DNA from 3 places in the Desulfobacula phenolica genome. Region 1 is predicted to be linked to each of the others. Evidence: riboswitches for the same ligand, from Rfam matches in the RefSeq annotation. Region 1 holds a riboswitch; each other region holds the start of a gene.
The links. Region 1 has a riboswitch for cobalamin ahead of BLT94_RS12310 (sirohydrochlorin cobaltochelatase). Riboswitches for the same ligand answer to the same signal wherever they lie in the genome.

Region 1 (10,402 bases):
AGCCTAACAATAAAGGGGTTATGCGCTATTAACAAGACTTTAGAAAAACCGTTCTTTCGCCTGCTAAGCGAGTATGGGTGTTGTTATCCATCCAGAGTTCGAATCTCTGTTTCTCCGCCATTAACAACAATCTTGGGGGTTAAAAGCAACCGCTTTCAATCCCCTTTTTTTTTGTTTATTTTGGCAGCCATTCTCCATCAACACCCCAAAAACCAAAATCAGCTGTTCAGGCCCGAAGATGGAACCCACAATAATTTTTCAAAACTCCGTTTATGTCATTATTGTTAACCGTATTATAGAACAACTCAAACCATTTGAAAAAAATCTTTTTTCAATCCCAGATAAGTTTCAATACTTGAATTAGCTTCACCATAACCAAAAGAAATACCATATTCTGAAGAATCAGCCATTATGGCATTAGCAAATACAATAAAAAAACACGCAATTTTTCATAACAGTTCTTTTTTATCCAAAACCAAAGAGGTGAAATTTTCTGATTATTCCTTTTTTTAAATGAAAACCGTCATTTATTCAATAAATAAAGATTGATCTTTGCCCGAAGCCATATCATCACAAATTTCAAGGGCATGCATGGATTGCAGCCTTGCGTGCATTAACCCTTGACATAAAATTGAAGGGAGTTTATATCCTTCTAACAATTATACCAAGGAGATATTTTATTTTTATATAAAATAATTAAAAAAACATGCATTTAAAACAGATACTTGAAAAGAACAAAAAATCATTTACAGAAAAATGGTTCCAGGCAACTATTGATACATACCCTGCACAAAGTGCAAAGTTTCTAGGAAAAGATTCCAACCGATTTGACAACCCTGTTGGAGCTGTTACCCATGAAACCATTGAAGACGTTATCAATCTTATTATAGGTGATTTCAATCAGGAAACACTTGAAAAAGCCCTTGATCCGATCATCCGCATCAGGGCGGTACAGTCTTTTTCCGCTTCGGAAGCGGTCAGTTTTGTTTTTGCACTAAAGCAAATTGGCGAAACCATACTTGACAACAGCCTGATCAGAGAATTTGATAAGCTTGTTGACCAGATTGCTTTAGCTTCATTTAACAAGCTTATGAAATGTAAAGAAGAAGTTTTCCTTTTAAAAGCCACTGAGAGCAAAAGACGTATCCACAGGGCTTTTGAAAGGGCGGGTTTAGTAGCTGAGCTAACGGAGGAGGACCTTCTTGGCTCAAAAAAATCTTAACCTGTATGACAAAAATTTTAAAACTTGTCATACATAAAATAATGAGGTGGTTATAATATGAATCAAAAGTACTTGATCCCCCTGACAGCTGTTTTCCTGCTTTTTTTAGTAGCCTATACAGGGGTTGAGGGAGCAGGGCTTCAGTGGTTCTTCGGAATTGTTTTCCCCTATGTAGCGATGATTGCCTTCCTTGCCGGGTTTGTATACAAGGTTATGGGATGGGCATCTTCTGCTGTACCGTTCAGGATTCCGACAACCTGCGGGCAACAGAAATCTCTACCATGGATAAAACATAACGCCATTGACAATCCTGATACTTCAACAGGTGTGTTTGTGCGTATGATTCTTGAAATTTTTCTTTTCAGGTCTCTGTTCAGAAACACAAAAGCAGCATTCAGCAGAAATGCTTCAAACAGGCTTTCCTATTCCTGGGAAATTTTCCTTTGGGTAGGTGCCCTTGCCTTTCATTATTCCTTTTTAGTAGTATTGTTAAGGCATTTCAGATTTTTTACTTCCCCAGTACCGTCGTGCATCAAATTTCTGGAGTACTTTGACGGTATTGTACAATTGGGACTTCCCGGTCTGTTTTTATCCGGTGTAGTATTGTTAGCGGCAACATTATACCTGCTTGCGCGAAGAATCTTTGATGCCAAGGTCACCTATATATCCCAGGCGGCTGACTACTTCCCATTATTCCTTATCATCGGAATTGCAGTGACCGGTTTGTCCATGAGATATTTCACAAAAGTTGATATTATCGGTATTAAAACGCTTACCATGGGCCTTGCGACTTTCAGTCCCACAATTCCTGAAGGAGTTAGCGGTCTTTTTTATGCCCATATTTTTCTGGTAAGCATCCTTTTTGCATATTTCCCAGCCAGCAAACTGATGCATTTGGGCGGAGTTTTCTTAAGCCCTACAAGAAATATGGCAAGCAATACGCGTGCAAAAAGACATATTAACCCCTGGAACTATGATGTTGATATTCATACCTATGCACAGTATGAAGATCACTTCAGAGAAAAAATGATTGAAGCTGGCCTGCCAGTGGACAAGAAGGAGTAATAAATGTCTGACGAAATCAAATCGGATGAATTATTAGATAAAATAGACTTCAGCCCGAGATCAGATAAAGGTCCGGGCAATTGGATGGATACTTCGGTCCAGATCAGACCGGGAATGTATTGCTATGCGTCAAACTACAAAAGTGTAGAAACCTTGGGCCTGCCCAATGCAAGGCCGTGGAATCCCCTGGAAGACGACTGGAAACTGCCGGAAAACTGGCAGGAGATTCTTCACCAGGGAATAAAGGAACGCCTGGAAAGATTTCGTACATTCAAGGTATTCATGGATATCTGTGTACGCTGCGGCGCATGTGCTGATAAATGTCACTTTTTTCTTGGAACCGGTGACCCAAAAAATATGCCTGTCTTGAGAGCCGAGCTTTTAAGGTCTGTATACAGAAATGATTTTACAACTGCAGGAAAAATTTTAAAAAAAGTTCCAGGCGGAAGCGCACTGGCCGGAGCCAGACCCCTGACCATTGATGTACTCAAGGAATGGTGGTACTATTTTTTTCAATGTACGGAATGCAGACGCTGCTCTGTTTTCTGCCCTTATGGAATTGACACGGCTGAAATCACCATCATGGGCCGGGAGTTGTTAAACCTTATCGGTCTGAACATAGACTGGATTGCAACACCTGTTTCAAATTGCTACCAAACGGGTAATCATCTGGGCATCCAGCCCCATGCTTTTAAAGACATGATTGATTTCTTTGTTGAAGATATTGAAGATGTTACAGGTGTTAATGTTGAACCCCAAATGAATAAAAAAGGGGCGGATATTCTTTTCATAACTCCTTCCGGAGATGTCTTTGCTGATCCTGGCACATATACATGTCAGGGATACATGATTCTGTTCAAATATCTCAAAGATAAATACGGCCTGGATGTAACCTGGAGTACATATGCATCAGAAGGCGGCAATTTTGGTTTCTTTACCTCCCATGAAACCATGAAACGCTTGAACGCCAAGATGTTTGCAGAAGCCAAACGTTTGGGTGTCAAATGGATTCTGGGCGGTGAATGCGGTCATATGTGGCGTGTCATCAATCAATATATGGACACCATGAATGGCCCTGCCGACTTCCTTGAAGAGCCGGTTAATCCTATTACAGGCACCAAATTTGAAAATGCAAAATCCACAAAAATGGTTCATATCACAGAGTTCACGGCAGATCTTATCAAACACGGAAAACTTGAACTTGATAAGAGCAGAAATTCAAATCGTGTCATGACCTTTCATGATTCATGCAACCCTGCCAGGGGCATGGGCCTTCTGGATGAACCCCGATATATTATCGAGAACTGTTGTGACCAGTTTTATGAAATGCCGCCAAACACGATTCGTGAGCTGACCTTCTGCTGCGGTTCAGGCGCTGGTCTGAATGCCGGTGAAAATATTGAACTGAGAATGGCCGGCGGACTGCCAAGGGCCAATGCTGTTAAATATGTTCATGAAAAATTCGGTGTTAACAGCCTGGGAACCATATGCGCTATTGACAGAGCAGCACTCCCAACCCTGATGGACTACTGGGTGCCGGGCGTGGATGTTGTTGGCATCCATGAGCTTGTAGGAAATGCCTTGATCCTGCCGGGTGAAAAGAAGAGAACAGAAGACCTGAGATTTGAACCATTGCCAGGCTTTGAGGAGGAGGAAGACGATGAATAAAAATTTGATCATCACAGGGCTTGTTATATTTGTCCTGGCCGTACTCTCACCGTTCTGGTTTAATATCATTACAGAAACCCAGGCAGCACCTGAGCCTGAACTGGTGGGAAAAGCCAAAACAGAAAAAAAATGCGTGCTGGACAAATATGACATGAGAGCCAATCACATGTCCCTTCTGGACGAATGGAGAGATTCGGTGGTTAGGGATGCAGACAGACAATACAATGCCGTCAACGGCAATTCATTTAATATGAGTCTGTCCACTGGTGAAAATTCATGTCTTGGCTGTCATGAAGATAAAGCAAAATTTTGTGACTCCTGTCATACTTATGCTTCAGTTGATCCCTATTGCTGGGATTGTCACACAAACCCCAAGGAGATTGAATGATGAAAAAAAGCAGAAGAAGCTTTCTTAAAGTAGCAGGTATTGCTGCCATTGGATTAGGTGCTTCTCCGGCAATTAACTTTGCTTCATCTGATTCTCAAGGTACAGCCCATGCGGTGAAAAACTCAGAAGCGCTGCAAGCCCATCGCTGGGGCATGGTTATTGATACCAACAAGATTACGGATGAGGTCGCTGAAAGTATTGTTGAGGCATGTCACAAATCCCATAATGTTCCAAATTTAAACCATGAAGTGAATGAGGAAAAATTTCCAAAAACACGGCCGGTCAATCACAAGCAGGAAATCAAATGGATATGGGAAGAAGAATTCCACAACGCTTTTCCAGACAAAGAAGATGAATTTCTTGCTGAGAAATTCCATCACCTTCCTTTTCTTGTGACCTGTAACCATTGCAAAAATGCACCTTGTGTTCAAGCATGCCCGACACAGGCGACTTTCAAAAGAGAAGACGGGATTGTTCTGATGGACTACCACCGCTGCATCGGATGCCGTTTTTGCATGGCTGCCTGCCCGTTTGGAGCCAGAAGCTTTAATTTCAGAGACCCAAGACCGTTTATTGAAGAGACTGATCTTGATTTCCCCACCCGGACAAAAGGTGTTGTGGAAAAATGTAATTTCTGCGCTGAACGGCTGGCAAAAGGGGAACAACCGCATTGCGTGGAAGCCTCTAAAGGTGCAATTGTGGTTGGAGACCTTGAAGATCCGGAATCTGAAGTTCGCGCACTTTTGAATGAACATTATACAATCAGACGTAAACAGTCCCTGGGTACGGAACCCTCTGTTTACTATGTCATGTAAAAGGAGCGAGTATGCTTGAAATAGCTATCAAAGGAAGTAAAAATTACTGGTTATGGATAGTCTTACTGCTCATAGTAATAGGAGCAGGCACGATTGTTTATATTGACCAGTTCATAAACGGACTTATGATCACCGGCATGAGCCGGGATGTATCATGGGGATTTTATATTGCCAACTTTACATTTCTTGTGGGTGTTGCCGCAGGAGGTGTTATGGTTGTTATCCCCTATTATCTTCATAATTATGAAAAATTTCACAGAATTACCATTTTAGGAGAATTTCTGGCTGTTGGGGCTCTGATCATGTGCCTTCTTTTCATTGTTGTGGATTTAGGCCAGCCCACCCGTATGCTGAACGTATTATTATACCCTTCACCCAAATCAATGCTGTTCTATGATATGCTTGTTCTGAACGGGTATCTGTTTTTAAACATTGTCATTGGCTGGAAAGTGCTTGAAGCGGAAAGAAATCAGGTGGAACCGCCGTTCTGGACAAAACCCTTGATTTATCTTTCCATTCCCTTTGCCATTGGTATTCATACGGTAACAGCATACCTGTATTGTGGTCTTCCTGGTCGTGGATTCTGGCTGACAGCCATTTTAGCACCCAGGTTTCTTGCATCGGCGTTTGCTGCAGGGCCGGCTTTTTTGATCATTCTTTGTTATATTATCAGAAAATACACCAAGTTTGATCCGGGCTGGGATGCAATGCAGACTTTATCAAAAATTGTCTGCTGGGCAATTATTGCCAATCTGTTCTTCTTTTTGTGTGAAGTCTTTGTTGTTTACTATTCCAAGATTCCGGGACATAAAGTCCATATCCAGTATCTGCTCTTTGGATATCACGGATATACGGCACTTGTACCATGGATGTGGACCAGCCTGATCCTCATGGGAACAGGAGCAATTTTCCTTTTGCTTCCAAAATTAAGAACCAACAAAACCCTGTTACCTGTCTCCTGCGCCATGATCTTTTTCGGTGCGTGGATTGATAAGGGATTGGGAATGATCTCAGGCGGGTTTGTACCATCTCCTTTGCACCATGTAACAGAGTATGGTCCCACAGGACCTGAAATCATGATTACCCTTGGGATATATGCCACAGGCTTTCTGGTTATAACGATTCTTTACAAACTGGCAACTCAAGTTAAAGAAGAAGTTCACGGATAGTCTTAAAACATAATAATCTTAAGATATCATAACCGATATTGATCTCAAAACAGGGGAGTTTTTTCAATAAAACTCCCCTGTTTTATTCATGGTGCTTTATGAAACAGGGTGCTTTAGAGTGCCGTCACACGGACTCAAAACAAATGACATGATTTTACTAAACAACGACATTAAAATCCAGGCTTTCACAACCAAAGATTGCTTGCTGGAACAAAAAAAAAATGAATTTCTGGCGTCCTTGTATGAAAAAAATTTTCAAGCTGCCGAACTTATCTTCATGGATATTCTCAAACTTGCACAAAACCAGTCAGAATTCAGTGAAAATTTTGAAAAACGCCTGAACCAGATACAAACTATTTTCAAAAAATTCAAACATGCTCTGTTCAAGCATTGCTCTTCAGAAATCAAAAAAAATCATGCATGCCTTAAAAAAATGATTCTGGCTTCGATCAAGCACTCTTCCGACTCTATCGGTCATGTGAATTTTCAAACATGGGAAACAAAACTTGATTTAAAACCTTGCCAAAAAAATCTCTTGTTTCAAACAGCCATGACTTTTCAATTGACATCGGGATGCAGCAATTTTTGCAGGCGTTGCAATGAATGGGCCTTGCCCAAGGTCAGGCGTCACTTCTCCTTTAATGCCATACTGACAATTCTCAACCATATGGCAGACCAGAAAAATGATGAAATTTCCCTTTACGGCGCATCTGACCCTCTTGACTGGACAGCGGGTGATAAAGCCTTGCCTGATATCATTGAGTACTTGAAAAAATTACCGCTTGAATACAGTCTATTAACAAAAGTTCCAAAAGGGAAGCGGCACTTATTAAAACTGCTGTTAAAAAACCATTCAAACCTTTCGGTCAGCATCACCTCAAAAAACAAAAAGCGCATCAAACAAATAGAACAAGAAATCGACACACCCATAAGCAAACAGCACGATCTTGAAGAGCTGCTAATCCCCGCAGGACTGGACGAAGATTTTGTCAGCATAAAACCCTCAATCACTGACGGATACGGCACGGAAATCACTCCGGACGGTGCTTTTATCATTATTCCCTGCTTTACCAGCGCATTGTACCCGTTTGGCCACAAAAAAATTCCTGTTACATCAAATACACGCTTTTTCCCCGTAAAAAAAACCGGCCGCCAAGCCCTGCTTGTGGACTATTTCAAACCCCTGGAAGGCTATGACCTAAACAAAAGTCTATGCCACCTGTCCGCTTTGCTGGACGTACAGATAGAGTCTGTCATTCTTGACAACGGAACTGAGCAGTTGACACCGCCAGGCATGAGAAGCCTGAAAGAATTTCTGTCCATATTTGAAGAAAAGGCAAGATGTCAAAGAAAAAAAATGACACCTTCTATAATGAAAAAATTAAAACAACGGTTTCTGGCAACCACCTGTTTTAAAAAATTATCTAAAAAAAATAAAAATTTGTTTTTAAAAAAAATAGCCGGCCATTTGAAGTTATGCAAACAAAAGCACTGTGTTTCAGCAAGACTATATGCTGTCTCCTTTTTCCTGGAATCTATTCGTCAATATATACCCACCCATTTCATTAACGTCAAAATAATGCGGTTTCTTTTGAAAGATGAGATACAACATATTTTTAATCTTACTGACACCCTGATTGCTGATCAATCTTTGGAGAAGGTGTTAACCGATCCTGATGTTGATGTGTTTTATGCCTTTAGATTTTACGTTTTTTGTCTGCTGACCAAATCTGATGATCGTGCCATCCTTGAATTCATTCAAACTTATCCTGCAGCCTATGACCCTGAGGCTGATATATTTGTTCTTCGTTCATTCTCCAATTGAGATTCTTTTTAAAATTCAAGTTTAGAGTTGACTTTTAGAACAGTTCTAAATATTAAGACTATGTTTCAGGTGCTTTAACTGCTTAAAAGGGAACGCCTGTGGAAATCAGGGACGGGCCCGCCGCTGTAATTGGGGACTAACGCTTTACTTAAGCCACTGTCAGTTGCAAAACAGATGGGAAGGCAAAGTGATCAGGATGATCCAAAAGTCAGAAGACCTGCCTGATACATTGTATGTATTCTCCGTGGAAAAGAGAATTACAATAAGATCTTGAGGAAAAAAAAGGGATACCCCGGATCAATTGAGATAAACGGTCCAGGGGTTTTTTATTGCCTTGGACCATTGAATTTAATTATTTAATTTTAAGAGGCAAACATGAAAAAACAAATTTTAACCTTATTTCTAATTTTTCTGCTATTTCCTTCAATTGCTGTGGCATCAGGTCATGGTCATCACAAAGCTGTGAAAAAAGGTATTCTGCTGGTTGCATTTGGTTCCAGTATTCCTGAAGCCCAGGTTTCATTTGAGAACATTGATAAAAGAGTAAAAAAAGAATTTGCAAATATTCCTGTTCAATGGGCATTCACCTCTTCCATCATCAGAAACAAGCTGGCAAAACAGGGGAAAACACTTGACTCTGTCGCAGTAGCGCTTGCAAAAATGATGGATCAGGGATTTACCCATGTGGCGGTTCAATCTCTTCACACCATCCGGGGAGAAGAGTTTAATGACCTTTTGCATACGGCATATGCGTTCAACAATATGGCGGGCGGTATTGAAAAAATAATGATTGGATCTCCGCTTCTTTCCAGTCATCAGGATATGGAAGCTGTAACAGATGCCATTATTGAAAACATACCTGCTAAAAGAAAGAAAAATGAAGCGGTTGTTCTGATGGGTCATGGAACGCCTCACCCTTCAAATGCTTTTTATGCGGCCCTGATGTTTCATCTTCAGAGAAAAGATGCCAACATATTTGTTGGCACTGTTGAAGGTTCTCCAACCATAGATGACATAGCAACCATGTTAAAGGAAAAAAAGATAAAAAAAGTTCATCTCATACCTTTTATGTCGGTTGCCGGAGACCATGCCAGAAATGATATGGCAGGAGAGGAAGATGATTCATGGAAATCAATTCTTGAAAAACAAGGCATCAACTGTGAAGTTGTCCTTAAAGGAACAGCTGAATACGACAATATGATTGATATCTGGGTCGGGCACTTAAAAGATGTAATGGCACATTTTTAGAGTTTGATCAAAACACAGACCATTGAGATGGGTCAGGCTTGCATGATTGGCATTTTGTTCAAATTCTTCTTTATGATCAAAATGTTGGCAGACAAACAATAGCACAAGCCTGCCCCTCATTGGTTCTGGTCCCCCCACAGGTTCCATCAATTCAATTCGCGATCCCAAGGAAGTTATGCTCATACAAAACAAAAAAAGATTAAAGTTCAACCCTTTTCTTTTAATATCCGCCTTGCTTTTCATAATCTGTACAACATCAGTTGCTGCATATCCTGTAAGTGTCACAGATTCTAAAGGAAATCATTTAAAAATTTTTAAAACTCCGCATAAGGTTATCAGCCTTGTGCCCTCAGCCACCCAAATTATTTTTGAGATAGGGGCAAAAGAGCATATCCACGCCATCACCTACCACGATATCACACTTGCCGGAGCTTTTGACAAACAAATAATAGGCGGTTTTTTTCTGCCGTCCATTGATAAAATTAAAACTGCAAAACCGGATATGATAATCCTTTCCACCCTCCACCAAGATATCATTGAAAAATTTCAAAACACTGAATGCAAAATATTTATTTTTGATACAACAACCATTGAAAGTGCTTATAAAAATATAGAGGTTTTAGGAAAAATATTTAACCGCGAACAAGCAGCTCAAAAGATCATTAAAAAAAACAAGGCAGAACTGAATCATATAAAACAAAAATTAGCTAAAATTAATCATTTAAAACACAAACGCGTCATACGGCTCATGGGCAAAAATACGATCATGACTCCTGGCACAGATTCCTTTCAAACCCGGATTATCCGTGCAGCCGGGGGAATTGCCCCTGATTTTGGCAAAAAAGGAAGTATTGTTTCCGTTACAAAACAAGAATGGATAAAATTTAACCCACAGGTGATTTATGGCTGCGGGCCTGACAAAGAGGCTGCCAAAAAATTTTTCTCAAAACCCGGCTGGAAAGATGTGGATGCTGTAAAAAAAGGACAGATCTATTATTTTCC
Region 2 (10,402 bases), on a different contig from region 1:
TCCGTAATCAAGCAAAGCCCATTCACCTTCTTTAACGCCTTCTACACCAATGGCTTTTTTTTTCTGATTTTTCAAGCTTTTGATCAAATGTTCTGCAATGGATGTCACCTGGCGGTGGGAACTTCCTTCAATAATGACAAGGGTGTCGGTATAAGAGGTGAGCGCTTTGACATTAATGGCGGTAATTGATTTTGCCTTTCTTTCAAATGCCGGAATAAGATATGGTTTAAGATCGTCTGGTAATGCGATGGGGTTTGTCATTTATACAATTCCTTTGCTCTAATAATTTTTTCAACATTTGCAGGCACAAACTCTTTTATGGATTTATTGTTTTTGACCCTTTCCCGGATCATGGTGGATGAAATATCTATTCTGGGCACCTTGCAAATGATAATTTTCTGTTTCTTTGTATGGGAAAATGTATTGTTCTGTTCATTAAAGATGTACCCCTTTGATATGTTTTCGTCAATAAAAGAGGTAATGGCATGGGTGTTTTTCCAATCTCCTCTCAACATGATGATAATGGGAACTGCTTTGAAAATTTGATCCTTTTTTTTCCAAGTGGTTATATCTAAAAAAGCGTCAGATCCCATTAACAGAAAAAAAAAGGTTTGCAGGCCATATTCTTTTTTAAATTCTTTGATGGTGTCAATGGTAAAAGAGGGGCCTTTTCTGAGCAATTCTTTATCAGACACCCAAAAATTTTTATGACCCTTTAAGCTTTCTTTTACCATCTTAAATCTTTCACCGGCAGGTGCAAGATTGATGTCAGGTTTGTGGGGAGGTGTTGCAGAAGGGATTAAAAATATTTTTTCCAGGCCACAGGTTTGTTTGACATGCTGAAGAATTCCAATATGGCCATTGTGAAAGGGATTAAATGTTCCTCCGAAAAGTCCCACTTTCATTTTTAACTCTTTGTAAGCTTGGATGATAAAAGCTTTACAAGATCTTTTACCCCTTTCCCGGTTGCAGCTGACAGAGTCAGTACCTGGATGTTTTTTAATGCGTTTTGGAAAGCATCAGCTTTTTCCTGTGTATCCGGCAAGTCCATTTTGTTGAGAACTACAATCTGCATCTTTTGGGCCAGAGATTGGCTGTATTTGGACAACTCATTGTTGATCAGGTCAAAAGATGTCAGTGGAGACTCCGGATCTATCTGGGAAACATCAATCAGATGCACCAGGATGCCTGTCCTTTCAATATGCTTTAAAAAACTGATCCCAAGGCCGATTCCTTCATGGGCACCTTCAATGAGACCTGGGATATCGGCCACAGCAAACGGTTCTCCAAAAGGAGGTTCAACCATCCCAAGGATAGGGGACAGTGTTGTAAACGGATAGTCGGCTATTTTGGGACGGGCTGCTGAGATACAGCTGATAAGCGTTGATTTACCGGCATTGGGTAATCCTACAAGTCCGACATCGGCAAGCAGTTTTAACTCTAATTTCAGATGTATTTCAATCCCGGGGAGTCCTGGCTGGGAATACCTGGGTGCCCGGTTGGTGGAACTTGCAAACCGTTTGTTGCCTCGGCCTCCCATGCCGCCACGGGCAATAATATATTCATCCTCTGTGTCGGTTAGGTCGACAATGATTTCATTGGTATCTGCATTGGAGACAATGGTTCCAGGGGGAAGGGTGATTGTGCAGTTTTTCCCGTTTTTCCCATGTTTTTGTTTGCCCTGGCCTGACTCACCATTTTTGGCCTTGAGCAATTTTTGACGGCGATAATCAAAAAGTGTTCGTTTACTCTGATCAATTTTCAGAATAACATGACCACCATCGCCGCCATCTCCACCGTCAGGTCCTCCAAATTCAATGTACCGTTCCCTTCGGAAACTTGTGCATCCTCGGCCACCATCGCCTGACTTGACAGTGATAATTGCTTCATCTACAAATTTCACGCGGCATATACGCTGACTTTTTTTCTGTCGCGGCCTTTTCTTTCAAAGGTCACAACACCGTCAATTTTGGCAAAAATAGTATAATCTTTGCCCATACCAACATTGTTGCCCGGATGGATTTTAGTTCCCACCTGTCTGATAAGAATATTTCCTGCAAGAACATTTTCTCCGCCGAATTTTTTAACACCACGGCGCTGTGAGTTTGAATCGCGACCGTTTTTTGAACTACCTGCTGCTTTTTTATGTGACATCTGAATTTCTCCTTGCTATCTAAACCGTAATGGATTCGATTTTAATTTCAGTATAATTTTGTCTGTGGCCTTTGAGTCTTCTAAAGCCTTTCCGGCGTTTATATTTGAAGACCAGTTTCTTTTTGTCCTTTCCCTGCTCAAGAATGTGCGCTTTGACTGCAGCATTTTCAACTTTCGGACTTCCAAGAGTGATGGTTTCACCATCTGAATACATGAGGACATCATCAAATTCAACCTGAGAACCTTCCGTACCATCAAGCTTTTCAACTTTCAGGATCTGTTCTTCATGAACCTTATATTGTTTTCCCCCGGTTCTGATAACTGCGTACATTTTTAAACTCTCCTTATTATTTCAATACTTTTCGCAATTTTAAAAAACTCTGAATTCTATATTTATTGTCTGAATTTGTCAAGATAAACATATTTGAAATTTTTATATTGACTTAGATTCTTTTTTAATTTAAGTCAATATAAAAATTTCAGGTGCCTGTTAAGGCACAATAGGGAACCCTGTGCGAATCAGGGATGGGCCCGCCGCTGTGATCGGAGACGAACGCTGCATTTATGTCACTGGCTTTATAACGCTGGGAAGACGCAGTTAATAGGATGACCCGAAAGTCAGAAGACCTGCCTGAAAAAGTTTAATCTGTCATACCTCGTGGACAAGGGTGGGGCAAATCCAATCTGTGGAAAAATCAGGGAACCTCAGATCATTTATCAATAAAATGGTCCGGGGGTTTTTTTTGCAAATCCCCGGCAAAAAAGGGGAGGCCTTGGAAAAAAGGTGCCTGAGCAATATCTGGATGTAAAATTAAAATTGTTTTTTTTTCATTCCTGCTGTGAGCTTTTTTTTCACGTTCCCCCGATTTAAAAGGGGAAAAATATGAATAAATCCATATTGGCAGTCATGATGGCTGCTGTCATGTTATTGGTGCCTGTCATGGGGCAGTCTTTGGCTTCTGATAACAATCAGTCTGAAACTAAACTTGAGGATATTGTTGTAACAGTAGGAAGAGTTACAGAATCCAAAAAAGAGATTGTCAATAATGTTACCGTGATTGATGAGCAGGAAATCCGACTGTCGTCTGCCAGGGATGTTGGCGATCTTTTAGCGCAAAAAGGCATCGGTGCCATCAAAAAATATCCTGGAAATCTGACTACAATAGGCATCAGGGGATTTAGAACAGATTCCCATGGGAATGACCTGAAAGGGCATGTGTTGATTCTGCTTAACGGTCGAAGAGCGGGCACTGGAAATGTGGCAAAAATTATGACCAAAAATGTTGAGCGTATAGAAATCATCAGAGGACCGGCATCTATTCTATATGGGTCTGCCGCTGTAGGTGGGGTTGTGAACGTGATTACCCGCCAAGGAAAAGGCAAGTTGTCTGCTTTTGGTGAAGGAAATCTGGGCAGTTTCGGGCACGAAGATATCAGTGCCGGTTTTGCAGGAGAGTATAATGGGTTTGATTTTTCCGGCAGTGTCACAAGAGAGACGGAAGATGATTATACCACAGCCAATGGAACAAAATACCATAATACCGGGTTTGACAGCAGGGAAAGCATCAGCATGAATATGGGGTATACACCGTTTCCCAATAATCGAATTGCGTTTCTTTATCACGGTTTTAATGTGGATGAAGCCGGTTCTCCAAGTTATTTAAGCCAGAATGATCTGGATGATTATACAGACAAATCAAATTATTCTTTTGATATCGTACTGGACGGCCAGACAACAGATTCACGCTTTGTTTGGAAATTAAAATATTTCCAGGGTAAAGATGAGGACACATGGAATGATCCAACCGGCAGCAACCCTGATGGATGGGATGACGCAATTTTGTCCGAACAAAAAACAGAGAGCAAAGGTATCCAGGCCCAGATTTCAGTTGATTTAGGGCAGGCGCTTATTACCACCGGTTTTGACTGGGCGGATTACGATATTGAAGCGTCCTGGAATCCCCAAAAAACATCCTATGAAAATCCTGCAGGATTTTTATTGGGTAAACTAAAACTTTTGGATGACCGACTGACTTTGTCTGCCGGATTACGGTATGATACCTATGAGGTGGAGGTCATAGACCCTGCAGGCAAGACTGCGGACGACAATAACCTGACGCCTAATATTGGTCTTTCCTATCTTTTGACGGATTATTTAAAACTGCGGGCAGGTTACTCCGAAGCCTTTGTTATGCCGGGTGCGGATCAGATGGCTGCCGCCTACTCTGTCTTTGGCAGCAACTATGTGGGTAATCCAGACCTTTCGCCTGAAACAAGTAAAACCTGCGAAGGCGGTCTGGATGTTTTTTATAGATCCCTGTCCGGTTCTCTGGGGTATTTTTATACTGATTTTAAGGATAAAATAGAATCTGTCACAAGGACAAACGCAGACAGATCATGGGAAAATGTAGGAGAAGCCAGAATATCAGGTTTTGAGGGAAATCTAAGCGTTGATATTGGCGATTATTTTGGATGGGATTTTGAAATCAAACCTTTTGTAGGATTTACCTATCTGACGGAATATGAGGACAGAATAACGGGTAATGATCTTTTGGAGACGTCAGATTTAACAGCATCTTATGGTATTTCAGTATCTGATTTGAATGGATTTTCAGCAAGACTTAATTTTGCCTATTTCGGAGAAAAGACAATAACCGATTATGAGAGCGGATGGCCTTATCAGGATATAAAAGCCCGGGATTTTACCGTTGCAGATCTGACCATTACCAAAGTTTTATTTGCCACGGATAAAAAAGGCAGATTGGCATTAAATGCCAGTATCAACAATCTGTTTGATGAAGAATATGAATATATAAAAGGATACCCCATGCCGGAAAGAAATTTCTATGTCGGTATGAGATATGATTTTTAATTCGATATTAAAAAAACACAGCCCAGACTTTACCAGTGTCTGTTCTGTTATAAGGTAAATGACTAAATGGAACTTAAATCGCTTATATTGGGCCTGTTTCTATCAACAGGGGCTTTTGCCGTTAAAAGCGGCGGAGGTCTCTCTTATGTTTTTCTGCAGGCGCCCGGCAGAACAAGACAACTTCTGACAACCCTGCTGTTCATGGCAGGGTACGGCATTGTCTTTGCCGTTGCTGCTGCTGTTTTGCTGAACGTCGATCTGATGGCGCATATTGATCTGCTGCAGGTGTTTTTCAAGAGCGGGATGACCCTTCATCTCCTTTTAGCCTTGTTGCTGTTGGTTTGGGGGGGCAATCTGATAAAGAACCGCCATGAAAAACAAACATCCACCAGGGGATGGATTCCCCTGGTGGTGCCCTGTCCGGTTTGTTTTGCCGTCATCCTTTTATCCTGTAGTTTTGTCAGTGCTATTTACCCGGATAATTCCGTGGTTTTTTTCGCTCTCTATGCAGGCTTTATTCTGATCAGCCTGGTTGTGGCGTTCACTGTCAGACGCCTGGTCTCTAACCAGGGAGCTGCCAAATCATTTCTGGGCAGGCTGATGCTTTATATTGCCGTTTACTTTATTCTTTCGGTCATTGTGATTCCACAATTTGCCGATTTGGATAAAATTTACAGGATATCTTTCACAGACAATATGTTTGAGCTGTCCCGGGAGAAAATCATCCTGCTCATCCTGAGCATAAGCGCCTTGATTACAGGCTTTATTAACCCTTTAAAAAGAGAATAACCATGCAGATAATGGCTGTATTAAAAACATTTATTTATTTGATTGCCTCTTCCCTGTTCCTGCCGGTATTGCTGATTTTGTCCTGTTTGTTTGTCTGGATGCTGGTCTATTCCGGCACCTTTTTCAGGCTCTGGCTGGAAAGAAGCCGACTTAAAAAACAGGAACAGAAACTGCCGGAACAAATGATGTCAGGCAGATATCAAAACAGTCTTCCTGTTTCGGTCGCAAGGATTGTGCAGTCCCTGGAGTTCTTAAAAGGAACACATGATCCCATTTTGGTCGTCAACCTGTTAAGGGATGCCGAGCATCGCATGTGGAAATCCCTTGATCCGTTGAAAATTATGATCCGGATAGGACCTGGACTGGGGCTGATCGGCACGCTGATTCCCATGGGTACGGGACTGGCATCCCTGGGTCAGGGAGATCTGGGCCAGTTGAGCCAGGACCTTGTGGTTGCGTTTACCACAACGGTTGTGGGCATGGCCTTGGGATTGCTGGCCTATTTTTATTTTACAATTCAGCGCCGGTGGGTTGAGCAGGATATCAAAAATATGGAACTGGCTGCTGAATTGTTAACAGGAGATACACATGGTCATGAGATATCTGAAACCTAAACAGAACCGGGGCACAGGTTTTTCCGACAATGATCCAATGTCAGGCGTTGCCAACCTGTTTGATTTGGGCCTTGTCTTTATTGTGGGACTTTTGATTGCCCTGTTTGGTGCATATCATATTGAGGACCTGCTGTCGCAGACATCTGAACTGACCATTGTTAAAAAATCTGCAGACGGCCAGATGGAAATTATTTCAAAAAAAGGGAAAACAATAGACGCTGTAAAAGTGACCAAAGAAAAAGCCAAAGGCAAAGGAGAGCGTCTTGGAACCGCCTATAAACTGGCAAACGGTTCAATGATTTATATCCCGGATTAAACACTGTTGCTGTAATTAAGGAAACACCTCATGAAACGTTTGATTGTTCTTCTTTTTTTCTGGCCATGGCATCTGTATGCAGCGGATATGGCTTTTATGGTTTTGGATCATAATTCTTATCTTGCCTGCATGGCTGTAGAAAAACTTGATCTTCCCATTGATATTAAGGTCATCACCAGTCATGACGTGACACGGGATGCTCAAAGAATAAAACAAGAGATCCAGGGAACAAACATTATTGTCGCGGATGTCATGGGCCGGGAATTTGAAACTTTTTTGACGGATCATATTGATCTTGATTCAAAAATCATATATGCCCTTCGCGGTTCCCTTGATAATGAATCGCTCGTAAAAAAAGGGTTTGTGTTTGATTCTAAGGTGGCAGAGTATTACAGCAACCTTTCCAAAGAAAATATTCAAAACATGCTTCGCCTGATCGCCCATCGCCACATTGACAATACCATATCCTATGACAAGGTGGTCAAAATCCCCCGGCTTGGCGTTTATCATCCGGATGCCCCTTATGTTTTCGTTCGGGCCAAAGACTTTTTAACCTGGCAAAAAAATCGGCCTGGATTTGATTCAAAATGTCCAAGAATCGGCCTGGTTTTTTTTTCATCCTTTCTCACCAAGGGGCAGAAGGCACCCATTGATACGTTGATTCAGCAGCTTGAAAATAATGGATTCAATGTCATGCCCTGTTTTGGCCGTGAGCAGAACATCTTGAAATCCTTTCTTCTGGATGAATCAGGATCAGCCAGGGTGGACCTGGTGCTGGCCTATTCCTTTAAGTTTTATAATGCTTTGACTCCGGAACTTGGCCTGCTGCTCAATCAGCTGGACGTACCTGTAATAAGTGCGGTCAGCCTGTATAAAAACACCATCGACCATTGGCGAAAAAGTCCTGTTGGTATTGATTCCATTGAGGTGGCCTGGTCTCTGGCCGTACCTGAACTGTCCGGCCTGGTTGAGCCCAACGTGCTTTCGGCCAAGCAAAAGGTTGTTGACCCGAAAACAAAAAAATCTTTTTTCCTGAGCCGACCGGTCATGGAAAATATTGACCGGCTTATCCCCAGGCTGAAAAAATGGATTGCGCTCCAGCAAAAACCCAATCCTGAAAAAAAACTGGCCATTATGTTTTACAACCATCACCAGGGAAAACAGAATATCGGAGCCTCTTATCTGAATGTATTTCAAAGTCTTGAAACCATCCTTCAGGCCCTTAAGGAAAATGGGTATACAACCGGGAAGCCCCTTTCCGAACAAGAGATAAAAGAGCTGATTCTCAGTTCAGCCAGAAACATCGGGTCCTGGGCACCCGGAGAACTTGACAAGCTGATTTCAACCGGCAAGGTGGTGCGCCTGCCGGTTGAAACATACAATCACTGGTTTGAAGACCTTCCTCAAGATTTTAAGAACAAGGTTATTCAACAGTGGGGGGGGCCTGAAGAGTCCGGGATAATGATACACGGCAAGGATTTTATTATCCCGGCTGTTCAGGCTGAAAACATGATCCTGCTTCCCGAACCTGTCCGTGGATGGGGAGATGATCCCATGAAGCTTTATCATGACACCACACTTTATCCCCATCACCAGTATCTGGCGGTTTATCTCTGGCTGTCCAAACATTTTAAGGCCGATGCCATGATCCATCTGGGGACTCATTCCACCTATGAATGGACTCCGGGTAAACAGGCCGGGCTTTCACCTTCATGCTCGCCGGAAGTTCTGATAAGTGATATCCCCAATATTTATCCTTATATTGTGGATGATGTGGGGGAAGGCATTCAGGCAAAGCGACGGGGAAGAGGGGTCATTATTTCTCATTTGACGCCGATCTTGAAAACAGCGGATCTGCATGAAGATTACAGCCGTATGGCAGAACTGGCAAATGAATATGAACGGGCCACAGCACGGCAGAGCGTCACGGCAGAAGAAAAATTCAAAGAGCTTATGGCTCTGGCAAAAAAGACAGGTATTTTAAAGGATATCCAGACCACTGCTGACAACCATAAGCACGGTCAAGATCATACTCAAGATGATGGTCAATATTCCTCTCAAACTGCTGGAGAGGATGTTTCCCAGGATGAAATGGTACATCTTTTGGGACATTATCTTGAGGAGATCAAGGAAAATTTGATTCCATTTGGCATGCACACCTTTGGCCGTTCCCCTGATCCTGATGAGACTACTGAAATGGCAGATGCAATTCTCAAATGGAATCCGGAACAGACTAAAAAAGATCTTGCATCAAGGCTTGCAAGATCCGGCAGGGATGAAGTTAATGCCATGATCAGCGGCCTTGACGGCAGATACATTCGACCAGGACCGGGAAATGATCCTGTCAGAAATCCGGACGCCATGCCCACGGGCAGAAATTTCTATGGATTCAACCCGGGCAAGCTGCCCAGTCCTGCCGCCTGGAGCCTGGGGAAAAAAGCGGCCCGGAAGATCATTGAGAACCATATCATGAAAAACGGCAGTTATCCCCAAAACGTTGCCGTGGTTCTGTGGGCTGTTGAAACCCTTCGCAATGAAGGAGTGAATGAATCCACCATTATGTATCTGATCGGGACAAAACCCAGATGGTCCAAAACAGGACGGGTATTGGGTATTGACGTGATTCCTGCCAACCGGCTCAACCGGCCGAGAATTGATGTCATGATTAATGCCTCGGGTTTGTACCGGGATCTTTTTCCTGAGAAAATGCTATACCTGGACAAGGCCATCAGGCTTGCCGCAAAACAGACGGATATTGAAAATCTGATTGCCCGGCATAACCGGGATATAAAAACACGTCTCATCAAACAGGGGATGGACCCTGAAAAAGCCGATCAAATGTCCAGGTTCCGCGTTTTTTCCGAAGCACCTGGATCATACGGTAACGGAGTATCGGAAATGGCCTCCGGCTCTTCCAAATGGGAAAATCCTGACCAGGTGGTGAACGTATTTGAAAACCGCATGGGGTTTGCCTTTGGAGCAGGTCAATGGGGCATCCGGGCAAAGGGGCTGTTAAAAGAACAGTTGTCCACCGTTGATGTCACGCTTCATTCCCGATCCTCCAATGTTTACGGTCTTTTGGACAATGATGATATGTTTCAGTATTTGGGAGGACTTTCCATGGCCGCGCGTCATGAATCAGGAAAAACACCTGAAACTTTGATCACGCAGCAGCAGAAAAAGGGAAAGGTCAATGTGGAAGATATGGCAAAGACCCTGGGCCGGGAAATGCGCAGCCGTTATCTGAATCCCAAATGGATTGACGGCATGAAAAAAGAAGATTATGCCGGTGCCAAAGCCATGGCCGACTTTGTTGAATATCTTTGGGGATGGAATATGACCACGCCTGAAAAGGTTGATGCAAGCAAATGGCGGCAGGTTTATGAAGTCTATGTGGAAGACAAATACGGTCTTGAGCTGAATCAATTTTTTAATAAAGCTTCTCCCTGGGCATTCCAGTCCATAACGGCAAGAATGCTTGAAACCAGCCGGAAAGGATATTGGGAGCCTGATCAGGCAATATTGGAAACCCTGGCTGCCGAATATGCCACAAGCGTTATTCAAAAAGGGATTGCCTGTTGTGATCATACCTGCAATAATCCCGTACTCAATCAGATGGTGATTTCCATTATTTCAATTCCCGGGGTGTTAAACCCC
Region 3 (10,402 bases), on a different contig from region 1:
TTAGTCTCTCCCCTAATTGACCGGCAATTGCGACTGGCGACATTTTTTCAAACATCATAAAGCTACCTATTGTACACATTAAATGGTTTTATCAAATTAAAGTACCAATTAAGTAACACTATAACCTACTGCTTATTCTAAGACAATACGTTTTTATACAGTACAAATATTGTAACATTAATTGCTTTTAGGCATCAAAGATGCAATTTAACACACATTAACAATGTAATCTGATATCGTAAATTGAAAAATATTATCATTTCTGAACTAGTACGGTATCTATTTTGCTTCGGACATTACATACTTTTCCCTAACCCTTGAGCAAGACCAGGACTTGAAAAAAGTCCCGCTGTCCATTGTCATAATCCGGGCTGCCCGACAGAAAAAGGCTGGAGAGACAACGTTCCGTATACCCTCATCTTTCTGCCTTTGACCAGGACAAACCGACCTAAAAAACCTCCAAGTTCCTGCTGGATTCATTTATGTTTTTTTCCTTGAGACATAACTCTTTGGTCCAAGCAAAGTTCATCTTTTTTTATTTTAAAACGGCTGATCCTTGATGTCAGGGTTGTGGGTCTTAAGCCCAAAAGACTTGCTGCTCCATTTGGTCCATATATTTTTCCGTTACATTGTTCCAGGGCAAATATTATATTTTGTCTGATCTTTGTATTTATCTGTTTTTCTGTAAAAACCGTCTTACTTTCCTGTGCTTCTCTTAAAGATCTTAGTCCGCCTTCATCATGCTTAACTTTTGAAGAGTTCCCAGGCAAATAAAAAAGAATACAACCGGATTTGGACGTGATGACGGCTCTTTCAACTACATTCTGCAGTTCCCGTACATTTCCCGGCCAGTCATAATTCATGAGCTCCCTGATATTTAACTCAGTCAAATAGGGTACGGGAAGATTCATTTTTCCCGACACTATGTTTAAAAAATGCCGGGCAAGAAGAGGGATATCTTTTTTTCTTTCACGCAGGGGAACAACCTCAATGGGAAAGACATTCAGCCGGTAATATAGATCCTTGCGAAAGCTTCCTGCTGCAACTTCTTTTTCAAGGTTTCTATTTGTGGCAGCGATTATTCTGACATCAACTTTTCTGGTTTTTTCCTCTCCTATTCTTTCATACAACCCCTCCTGCAGAACCCGGAGCAGTTTTCCCTGCATGGTAAGTGGGATTTCTCCAACTTCGTCTAAAAACAGAGTTCCGCCGTCGGCTGCCTGGAATCGACCGGCCCTGTCTGAAATGGCACCGGTAAAAGCTCCTTTTTTGTGGCCAAAAAACTCGCTTTCATATAGTTCCCCTGGAATTGATGCGCAATTCACTCCGATCATGGGCCTGTTCCCTCTAGTGCTTCGTTTGTGAATTTCTCTTGCCACAAGCTCTTTACCCGTTCCTGATTCTCCAAGAATTAAAACGCTGGCACTGGTTGGGGCAACATTGTCTATCTGCTTGATCATATTCACAATAGGAGGACTTATGCCTATGATATCGCCAAAAGACCGGATATGATCAATTTCTTCTCTCAGATATCTGTTTTCAAGTTCCAGCCGGCCCTTTAAGGATCTGATCTCTTCAAATGCACGGGCATTGTCAATGGCGGATGCAGTGAAATTTGCAAGGGTTGCCAGCCACAGTGCCGCCCTTTCTATCCTTTTAAGATCAATCCAGGTGTAAACGGATATAACGCCAAGAATATCATTCTTTGACACAAAAGGTTGAATACAGTGGCCAATCAAATCAGGATTTTGCCTTAGTATGTTTTCATATAAATGTTTTTTTTCTTTTTGAATATTATCCAGACGAACCCCTTGACCACTAAGAGCCACATCACCTATATCTGAAAACCCCAGTGGAATACGGCGTTCTTCTCCATTTATACTTTGCCATTCTTTATTTCCCTGCTCTTTAGTTACGCTTGAAACAAGGTGGAGGCAAGAAGTATTCCGGCACAAATGTTTTTTATTACAGTCATTGCAGTCATCCCCTGTCTTGACGAGCCATATTCTGAGAAAAGCCACATGGGGTCTTGCAACAAAAGTTTCAGATAATAATTTAAGTATTTTTTTTTCAGAACGTTCTCTTGACATCTGCAACATGAGTTTTTGGAGAGACTCAAATTCCGGTTGGTAGCCTTGTGAAATTTTCATGGAATTTTATTTACCACGATAATCAGTTGTTTTTCAACTAATTATCGCCAAAAACGATATATAGTTATTTTCTTCATAAATGGCTATTAATAAAATCATAATATTATTTCAAACAGTTATGATTATTATTATCTTTGGCATATTTCTTGTTATGTCTTTATAACGGAACATTATTTTTTTATCAGTACATGGAAGCCGGTTAAAATCCGGTGCTGCCCCGCAACTGTAAGCGGAATACACCCTGCAATAACCACTGAACAATACGTTTGGGAAGGTGCGGGGAGAAAGTTTGAGCCGCAAGCCAGGATACTTGACTGATAGAACAAATAAACCGTCTTAACCGCGGGGAAAAGAAGGTATGGATATATTTGACAGGAATGCATCTATGCCTTTTGATATTAATATCAGCAACAAATCAAAACTGATCATAATCTATGGATTTCTACTTTTAGTCGTTGCAGCAGTTTTTTTCCAGACCCGGGGACCTTCCGCTTTAAAAAATGAATACTCCTGGACAAACAAGCTAAACTCCGCCTCTTCAGGCCCGTTAACAGAAAATATTGTCAACTCTGCCCTGGCAAATGTCCTGGACCCTGAACTCCAGCTTAATATACTTGAACTTGGTCTTATCTATAAAATGAGCATAATTGACAGAATGGTAAATATTGTCATGACTCTTACCACACCGACCTGTCCTTTTTCACAAACATTTATTGAGGGAATCAAGGATGAATTGTTAAAAATCCCTGAACTTGAAACAATCAATCTAAAGCTCACCTTTGATCCGCCCTGGACCATCAACCGGCTGGCTCCCGAAATACGGGATCAGCTTCTTGGTTTAGGTCAGGCACCTGATCACATTCACAACGAATGAACCAACTAACTGCCGCAGGCAGACCCGGCCATTTCATACTATAATCCGGTCTCCTTGGTTTGCCCGCAGCAAAATATACAAATTGCTGTTTTGATTTTTTTAAAATTTTCATACACAAAGGATTTACCATGGTATCGTTTCTGGAACCTGCAACAAATGGTTTTCTGCTGGGAATTGCCACAGGCCCGGCCTGCTTTACTTCCTGTGTACCCGTGCTTTTTTCCGTAACCCTTGCCAGGGGGCAGATCAATTCACGATCCTCCACCTGGAGTTTTCTTTTAAAATTCATAGGGGGTCGCTTCATTGCCTATCTTGTTTTTGGCCTTGCCATAGGCCTGTTGGGTGAAGCTTTGGGCGCTTATGGATTCAAGACAGGTGCCTGGGCCACCATTGTCCTTTCCGTCCTTCTTATTGCCTATGGCATGGGCGTAAAACTTCCTCATTTCGGCATGTGTTCCCAGGCAAACAAAATCGGTAACACAAATTATTTCCCGTATGTATTGGGAATCCTTACAGGACTTAATGTTTGCCCGCCTTTTCTTTTGGCCATCTCCTATTGTCTTCAAAAATCAGCAAACCCCTTGTTCGGAGTTCTGTTTTTCCTGGCATTTTTTCTGGCCACCACCCTCTATATACTCCCCTTGGGATTCATGGGAGGTTTATCCGGGCGCAAAAATTTTGCCCTGCTTGGCAAAATTGCCTCCATTGGCGTTGGAATCTTTTTTTGTTGTAAGGCAATTTCAATTCTGGGGCTTATTTCATGAAACAGTTAAGTTTGTTTTCAAAACCTTTAATCAATAACCAAAGCATTAATATGAGGAGGAAGGCAATGGAAATTGCAGCTTTTTATCTGGTTGCATGTCTGTTTATGGCTATTTCCGCAGCACTTTCCGGCACACAATGGAATGAGGCCAACGGCGTAATGGAATATCTGCGTCTGATCTTTTTGACCAAACCCGTCATTATCCTGCTCACTGTTGTGATTTTTATTTTAAGTGGAATTCTGGTTCAGATCGGCAAATTTCACTTTAACCTTTCTTATTATGAGATATCCATTATCTGGCTTGCCACATCATGGGTATCCATAACCACACTATGGTTTATAAGCGGAATAAGGCCCTCCTGGACGGAATTCATTGGTATTGTTTTTTGTCATATCGGCCTTGGGATATCCACTATTGCCCGCATATCAAATTAATCATGGAGCAATAAGACATTGAGAACAATAAGACATTGAGAACAAGTAGATATTGAGAACAAGGAGGCATAGAGACCACGAAGGCCTGGTCAGCCAAAGCAATGATTGTGCAGTATATTCAGGCACAAAAACAATTAACCAGTTTTTAATTTTTTTGGAGGAATTTTTTATGGATGAAAAACTTAAAAAGCACATACTTATAGGCTTATGGGTTGTATTTGCCGTATCCATAGTATGTTTTTTTGCATCAAAGCTTAATATTTACGCTCTGTTTGCAATCATGCTGTCTGCGGCCGTTGCCATGGGCTGGTGGAGCATGATGTTCAAGATTACTGAAAAAATGCGAAAAATCGGAATCATATCCATGTCAAGCTTCTGGACAATTATCGCTTTTTTCATGTTCTTTCCTTTTCCCGCACCTCAAGCACCCAACTATATCAAGGGCGAAACCCACAGGTTCAGCGAAATGAACCATGGATTTGGAAGGGCTCTGATGGGGGTTCTCGGCCCTCAAGTAAGCAACAGCGGTCTTGTATACACTGACGAAGAGACCATCAAGTCCATTGACAACCCAAATTTTTTAATGAGCCTTCCTTTGTCAAGGTCGCTTTTTGGTTCAACAATATTGACGGATGCACTCAGGGCGAATGATCAGATAATGGGGGAACCCGTTAAAGTTCATAAATATCCCTGGACCAACTGGGAAGGGGCACACCGGGAGAAAAAACTCGGCTGGAACAAAGGGGATGTTCTGCTGGGAAATGTTGCGGGAAAACTTGGCTACAAAAAGGCGAAATACACTCCCGAAGAAAATGCCATGATGATAAAGGAGATTGGATTATGGCTTGGTTCAGAGGATGTGGGTATCTGTAGAATGGACCCCAGATGGTTTTACTCACATGATTTCATGACGGCGGGAAACCCCCTTCCCCTGGATCAGGTTAAAGAACTCAAATACGGCATTCAGGTGTTCACAGATCAAAGATGGAGAAGGGTCTTAAGTGATCCGGGCTTTTCATGGTGGAGCATCACAAAAAGCGGCCAGGCTTATAGCACCAGCGCATTTATTGCTATACGTCTTGCCCAGACATTAAGGGATATGGGATATGCGGCACGAGTGGGTCATGGAGGTATAAATTATGAAACCATTGAAACACCCTTTTCCGTCTATTGCGGCCTTGGTGAATACGGCCGGCTCAGTGATGCGGTTGTACCAAGCGTAGGCGGCTTAAGATTTAAATCCGCCACCATTCTTACTGATTTTCCAATGGCAGTTGATCCTCCCCGTCAATCCTATGGTGTAACAAGGTTTTGTGAACATTGTGACCGTTGTGCCCGTTCCTGCCCGGTCAATGCAATTCCCATGGGAAAAAGAACCATTGAGAACGGAATTGAGATGTGGCATGTGGACAAGGATAAATGTGTCCGTTTCAGGGTAGGCAATCTAAATGGCAACTGCTGCAACGAATGTCTTAAATCCTGCCCTTACAACAAACCAGCCACGGCTTTTCATCTTATGGGCAATTACATGCTCAAACATTCATATCTTGCTCCTTACCTTTTTGGAAATGTCAACGGTGTAGGGCTTGAAGACTGGCTTGATTACCAGTACGGAACTGATTCAAAACAATTTGGCACAAACCGCCCGGCAAGATGGCTGCTTGAAAACCCAGGTCATAAAACCAAATTTCCACGAAAAATAGGAAGCTATATCTATACTGAAGAAGACAGAAGCCCTGATGAAGAATGGGCAACAGGTGTGGGAGCTAAAATGGGCAAGGTCGGCATACGCTACAAAGGCATTGAATGGGGAGAAATTCCCGCCCACCTCCTTGATGAAAATGGAAGGAACCGTAACATTCACTGGGATATTCCTGATAAAGAGACTGACAAGGATCTTAAGGAAATTGGAGAAGTTTTGACAAAAGAGGAAGCCGAGCGTCAGCTAAAGCAAGGAAAAGCTTATTCCGGAGGCTGGTATAAACAAGACAAAGATGTTTATCCGCCAAGATCAAAATATGAAAAAGGGACCTGGTCTTATAAACAAGCTGCAGACGACTGGGTAAATGAATAAAAAAATTTAACAAGGAGTTATTTATGTCTCTAAAAATAGGTTCAAAGGAGCTGTCTGTGAGTCTCACATGGATTGAGATGTGGGGATGGTCAGTGGTTGTCGGAATGCTTTTGTTTGGACTATGGGGCTTTTACGATGGAATTGAAGTGGGAAGCCTTCGGGCAGGATGGCGATTCATGGCCATGTTTTTAATATTCTCAGCTCCGGGCCTTGTAACCATGTTATTTTTCAAACCCGAAAAAGAATAGTGTCCGGACCATGAACAAGGCTCCCCGAGAAAGAAACCCGCGACCTTGGAAGAAGTTTTGCAAAAAAAACAATTTGCAAATCTTGAGTTGCAGTGTCCTGAGCCGGGGAGCCTTATGAAAAATACCATGGTTGAACAAGGATAATCAAATTTAATTAAAATATCAGCAAACTTTTCATGGAAACCAAATAAGTTAAAGGAAGTTATCCATGCTGATCTGTAAAGGAATTTACATATGAAACCGGGATGGAAATGGTTTGAATTAACAAGCTTTTTATGCCTCATTACGATAGATGGCTTGTTATTGGTTCTTACCACCATACTTTTCTCAGAAAAAATGAGCAAGGGAGTTATCATCAGCTCTATTGCATTGATAAGCATGACAGGGGTCACCTATGGTTTTATCAGATTAAAACAAAGAGGTGCATTTGAGAGCAAAAAAATACAAAAAATTATGATCACCGGCCTGGGTCTGTTCTCCATATTCATACTGGCTCTGTTCATTCCGACCCAGAAGAGCACGGGATCAAATTCCTTTGGTTCAACTCAGATAAAGGCAAAACAGGATCGTTATGATGCAAGACAGCAACCAGGATCAGAGCTTTACGCCGATATGAGTATGGCTCTTCCCTCGGATCAGCTGACCCTTTCCATATATGATATCTGTGTCGGCAAGGTTTCCCATAAGATAAACAGGGATGGAAAACCAGACCAGACCAGAATAAAGGTGACCAATGAAAAAATTTTAACAGAGCATATCAAGGACCAGGCCAAGGCTCTTGGAGCCAGGATGGTTGGAATCACACAGCTTGACCCCACCTTTGTTTTTACAAATGATCACAATGGCAACCCCATAAGGCTTACCCACCCCAATGCCATAATAGTGGGTAAGGATATAAGATATAAGCTTGCTGCTCCATCAGCACCGCTTCCCTGGGAAGAACTTTACTCTTCCATTCCCGAAGAGCTTGCTGCTGCCTTGTCAGGCCGGATGATAAAGACTTCGGAAAAGATACCCGCCAAAGAGCTGGAGAATTTAAAAGAAACCATGAGATTCTTTTCCGAAGGAGGAAAGACAGCAGTCGAACTTGCAAGATTTATAAGGGGAATGGGATATTCTGCAAGGGCACATTACTCAAGGTGGAGCGAAGTCCAGATTGTTCCCCTTGCCATAAAAGCAGGTCTTGGAGAGCTGGCGAGAAACGGCATGATCATCAATGACAAAATGGGGCCAAGGGGTTCATTTGCAGTTGTTACAACCGATCTTCCCCTTGTCTTTGACAAGCCTGTGAAACTGGGCATAAAAGAATTTTGCAACATCTGTAAAAAATGTGCTGAATATTGCCCCACAAAGGCCATACCATTTGGCAAACCCCAGCTTGTAAGGGGAGTCTTAAAATGGCCCATTGACGGAGAAAAATGTGGCAATTACCTTGTGTCTAATCCTAAATGCATGGCCTGCATAGGTTCCTGCCCTTATAACAAACCAGACAATATCCTGCATAATGCTGCAAACTTCATGATTTCCAGAAGATCCTGTCTTACCAATTGGCTCATGGTAAAAATAGATAACCTTCTGGGATACGGTGAAATGGCTGCCCCAGACCCCAAATTTCTTAAAACAGTTAATCAGGGTTAAAAAATGAAAGACAAAAAACAAGAGACCCGAAATTTCATCTTAAAATTAAGCAACAGCAGACATGCCGGCCTGGTCTGGCTCGTCATGGCAGGTATTGTTGCCGGCTGCGGATTCAATATTGCTTTTGGCACCTTTGCCCTGGACATGCAGGGAATTATGGGAGGAGCCATAAGCGGAATTCTGATCCATTCCATGTCATAAATAACAGCCATGGCAGATTGATCTGCCATAACAGAAAATAAAAGAGATTTGATTCTAACAGGTTAGAAGTTCTTTCATAATAAATATTAAAGGAGATTTAATGATTGATCTTTTTTTGGAAAAAATACCCGATTTGATGATCTTAAGTGCCGGGGCATATATCTTTATTTTAAGTCTTTTAAGAGACATTGTTCCCGGAAAAGAAAGAGGCCGTGCCATGACCACGCCCATGTTTTTCAGTCCCGAAACATTCAAGAATAATTGTTGTGCAATGGATTGTTATGCACTGGATCTGCCGTTTAAAGTCCTGCTTGAAGACCAGACGGCAGTAACTGCATATGTAGGCACCTGCAGCCTCTGCATGGGCAAAATCACAAAAGGCGACATGGTGAGTATTGACAGAACCGGTCATCATCTGCGGGCAAAAAAAATCAGCTCAGGAAAAAAATCATGACAGGTATTATTTCACTGATATTGTTCTTTTTGATTCTGTTATCATCTTTCAGGCAATGGATCCGGCAGGATGTTCTGCCCCTTCAATCTGTACTGGTACTTGGTTCCATAGCTCTTGTTGCCATGGCCATGATCTTTAAGCCTGAGTTCAGAATATCACAGTTTTTTTCAGCAGCAACGCTTCATCCCATTACAGCTACCCTGGCCGGATTTTTACTCGCAGGCTCCGTGGATGCGGCAGGAGGGTTCAAGGCAGCCGCAACAATACTGACAAAACTATCCCGGGGCAGGATACTTGGACTTTCCGGCACCATTATCCTCCTTGTAAACATTCCCACCATATTTGCCATGCCCTGCGGCAGAATATGGGCAGCCGCCCTTATCCCCGCCACCATCATGTTTGGTATAGAAGTGGCGCGCATGCAAAACAGACCCTCCATTGTGCCTGCCGTCGTGTTTGGACTCATCGTCAATGCTGCCGCTTCCTGCGGTCCCTCTCCTCTTGGCGGCATCGGCATGATCGTTGAAGGAACGGCAGGATACAATCTGCACTCTTTTTCCAATTCACAGCAGATATCCATAATGGTCATCACGATTCTCACCATGTTTCTGGTGGCTTTTTTTTCAAGAATAAATATTAATCCGGATAAATTTCAAACAGATCATCAAAAAGGCAAAGCGCTCCCCGATTCTGCGTATTTTGCATTTTTCCTTTATATGATAGGCCTTGGCGCGGTTTTTATATTTGAACCTCCCATACCCATACAGACCGTGCTGCTGATTATGACCATAATGGTCATGATAGTTGGCAATGTCGGATTTAAAAGTCTTGTTGCCGGCATTATTATCCATCCTGTAACGGCTATGGTTGCAGGGTTTATGATGGCAGGGGCACTTCTTGTGACAGGAGGATTTGATGCTTTGACATCCCTTCTTGTCTGGTTTGCCGCAAATACGCCCCTGGGATTCATCGGAGTGGGGGTAATTCTGGTCTATATCCCGGTTATTTTCCCCATGCCCTGCGGAAGGATTACCGCAGCAGCACTGCTGCCCGGAGTTATAATGTTTGGTACGCAAGTCAGCAAAAGCACCGGGATTGAACATTGCCTTCCTGTTATGCTGGTGGGCTTTGTCATTTGCTGCGCAGCCTCATGCGCTCCTTCACCCTTGGGGGGAATAGGAGGCATAGGCGAAGGAAATTTAAGGCTCAAAAGCGGTATAACTGCCAATGCCCTTCAAATCAGTATCCTTTTGGGAACTCCTGTGGCCGGGCTGATAGTGGCAGGCATAGGACTTACATCCAATCTGTTTTTAACAGGAGAAATGATTGTATCCATCTGCTTTGGTATCATCTGCGGAATATTCACAAACATTCTTACCGGTTATAAACCCCACAAACCAGGTGGCATTTTAGGGGGGACAATTGTGGGTGTCCTTATAATGGTGCTGTAATGAAAAAAAAATTTATTCATATCAATGTGTTCTGCTATCTTTGTATAGCAGCCTTTCTTGCCATAACCATAACCACATCCATAAAGTCAGGATATCCCTGGGCCACAACCTGTT

Region 2: it holds a riboswitch for cobalamin, as region 1 does, so the genes downstream of both, BLT94_RS19820 (TonB-dependent receptor plug domain-containing protein) here and BLT94_RS12310 (sirohydrochlorin cobaltochelatase) in region 1, are expected to answer to the same signal.
Region 3: it holds a riboswitch for cobalamin, as region 1 does, so the genes downstream of both, BLT94_RS00940 (metal-sulfur cluster assembly factor) here and BLT94_RS12310 (sirohydrochlorin cobaltochelatase) in region 1, are expected to answer to the same signal.

The regions. Positions count from the first base shown of each region.
Region 1 is NZ_FNLL01000006.1:299,805-310,206, forward strand. It holds gene BLT94_RS12275 (RsbRD N-terminal domain-containing protein) at 707-1,222, shown strand; gene dsrM (sulfate reduction electron transfer complex DsrMKJOP subunit DsrM) at 1,280-2,287, shown strand; gene dsrK (sulfate reduction electron transfer complex DsrMKJOP subunit DsrK) at 2,291-3,955, shown strand; gene dsrJ (sulfate reduction electron transfer complex DsrMKJOP subunit DsrJ) at 3,948-4,343, shown strand; gene dsrO (sulfate reduction electron transfer complex DsrMKJOP subunit DsrO) at 4,340-5,158, shown strand; gene dsrP (sulfate reduction electron transfer complex DsrMKJOP subunit DsrP) at 5,170-6,327, shown strand; gene BLT94_RS12305 (hypothetical protein) at 6,446-8,152, shown strand; cobalamin riboswitch at 8,203-8,391, shown strand; gene BLT94_RS12310 (sirohydrochlorin cobaltochelatase) at 8,528-9,400, shown strand; gene BLT94_RS12315 (adenosylcobinamide amidohydrolase) at 9,576-10,402, shown strand, end outside.
Region 2 is NZ_FNLL01000017.1:47,098-57,499, forward strand. It holds gene rsfS (ribosome silencing factor) at 1-261, opposite strand, end outside; gene nadD (nicotinate-nucleotide adenylyltransferase) at 258-905, opposite strand; gene obgE (GTPase ObgE) at 908-1,903, opposite strand; gene rpmA (50S ribosomal protein L27) at 1,900-2,154, opposite strand; gene rplU (50S ribosomal protein L21) at 2,174-2,485, opposite strand; cobalamin riboswitch at 2,619-2,803, shown strand; gene BLT94_RS19820 (TonB-dependent receptor plug domain-containing protein) at 3,038-5,026, shown strand; gene BLT94_RS19825 (DUF2162 domain-containing protein) at 5,093-5,815, shown strand; gene BLT94_RS19830 (MotA/TolQ/ExbB proton channel family protein) at 5,818-6,429, shown strand; gene BLT94_RS19835 (DUF2149 domain-containing protein) at 6,410-6,745, shown strand; gene BLT94_RS19840 (cobaltochelatase subunit CobN) at 6,776-10,402, shown strand, end outside.
Region 3 is NZ_FNLL01000001.1:221,182-231,583, reverse strand. It holds gene BLT94_RS00955 (helix-turn-helix transcriptional regulator) at 1-58, opposite strand, end outside; gene BLT94_RS22475 (sigma-54-dependent Fis family transcriptional regulator) at 477-2,150, opposite strand; cobalamin riboswitch at 2,317-2,482, shown strand; gene BLT94_RS00940 (metal-sulfur cluster assembly factor) at 2,509-3,024, shown strand; gene BLT94_RS00935 (sulfite exporter TauE/SafE family protein) at 3,153-3,788, shown strand; gene BLT94_RS00930 (hypothetical protein) at 3,854-4,222, shown strand; gene BLT94_RS00925 (4Fe-4S dicluster domain-containing protein) at 4,392-6,296, shown strand; gene BLT94_RS00920 (hypothetical protein) at 6,320-6,544, shown strand; gene BLT94_RS00915 (reductive dehalogenase) at 6,779-8,182, shown strand; gene BLT94_RS00910 (hypothetical protein) at 8,186-8,383, shown strand; gene BLT94_RS00905 (hypothetical protein) at 8,484-8,837, shown strand; gene BLT94_RS00900 (hypothetical protein) at 8,834-10,288, shown strand; gene BLT94_RS00895 (hypothetical protein) at 10,288-10,402, shown strand, end outside.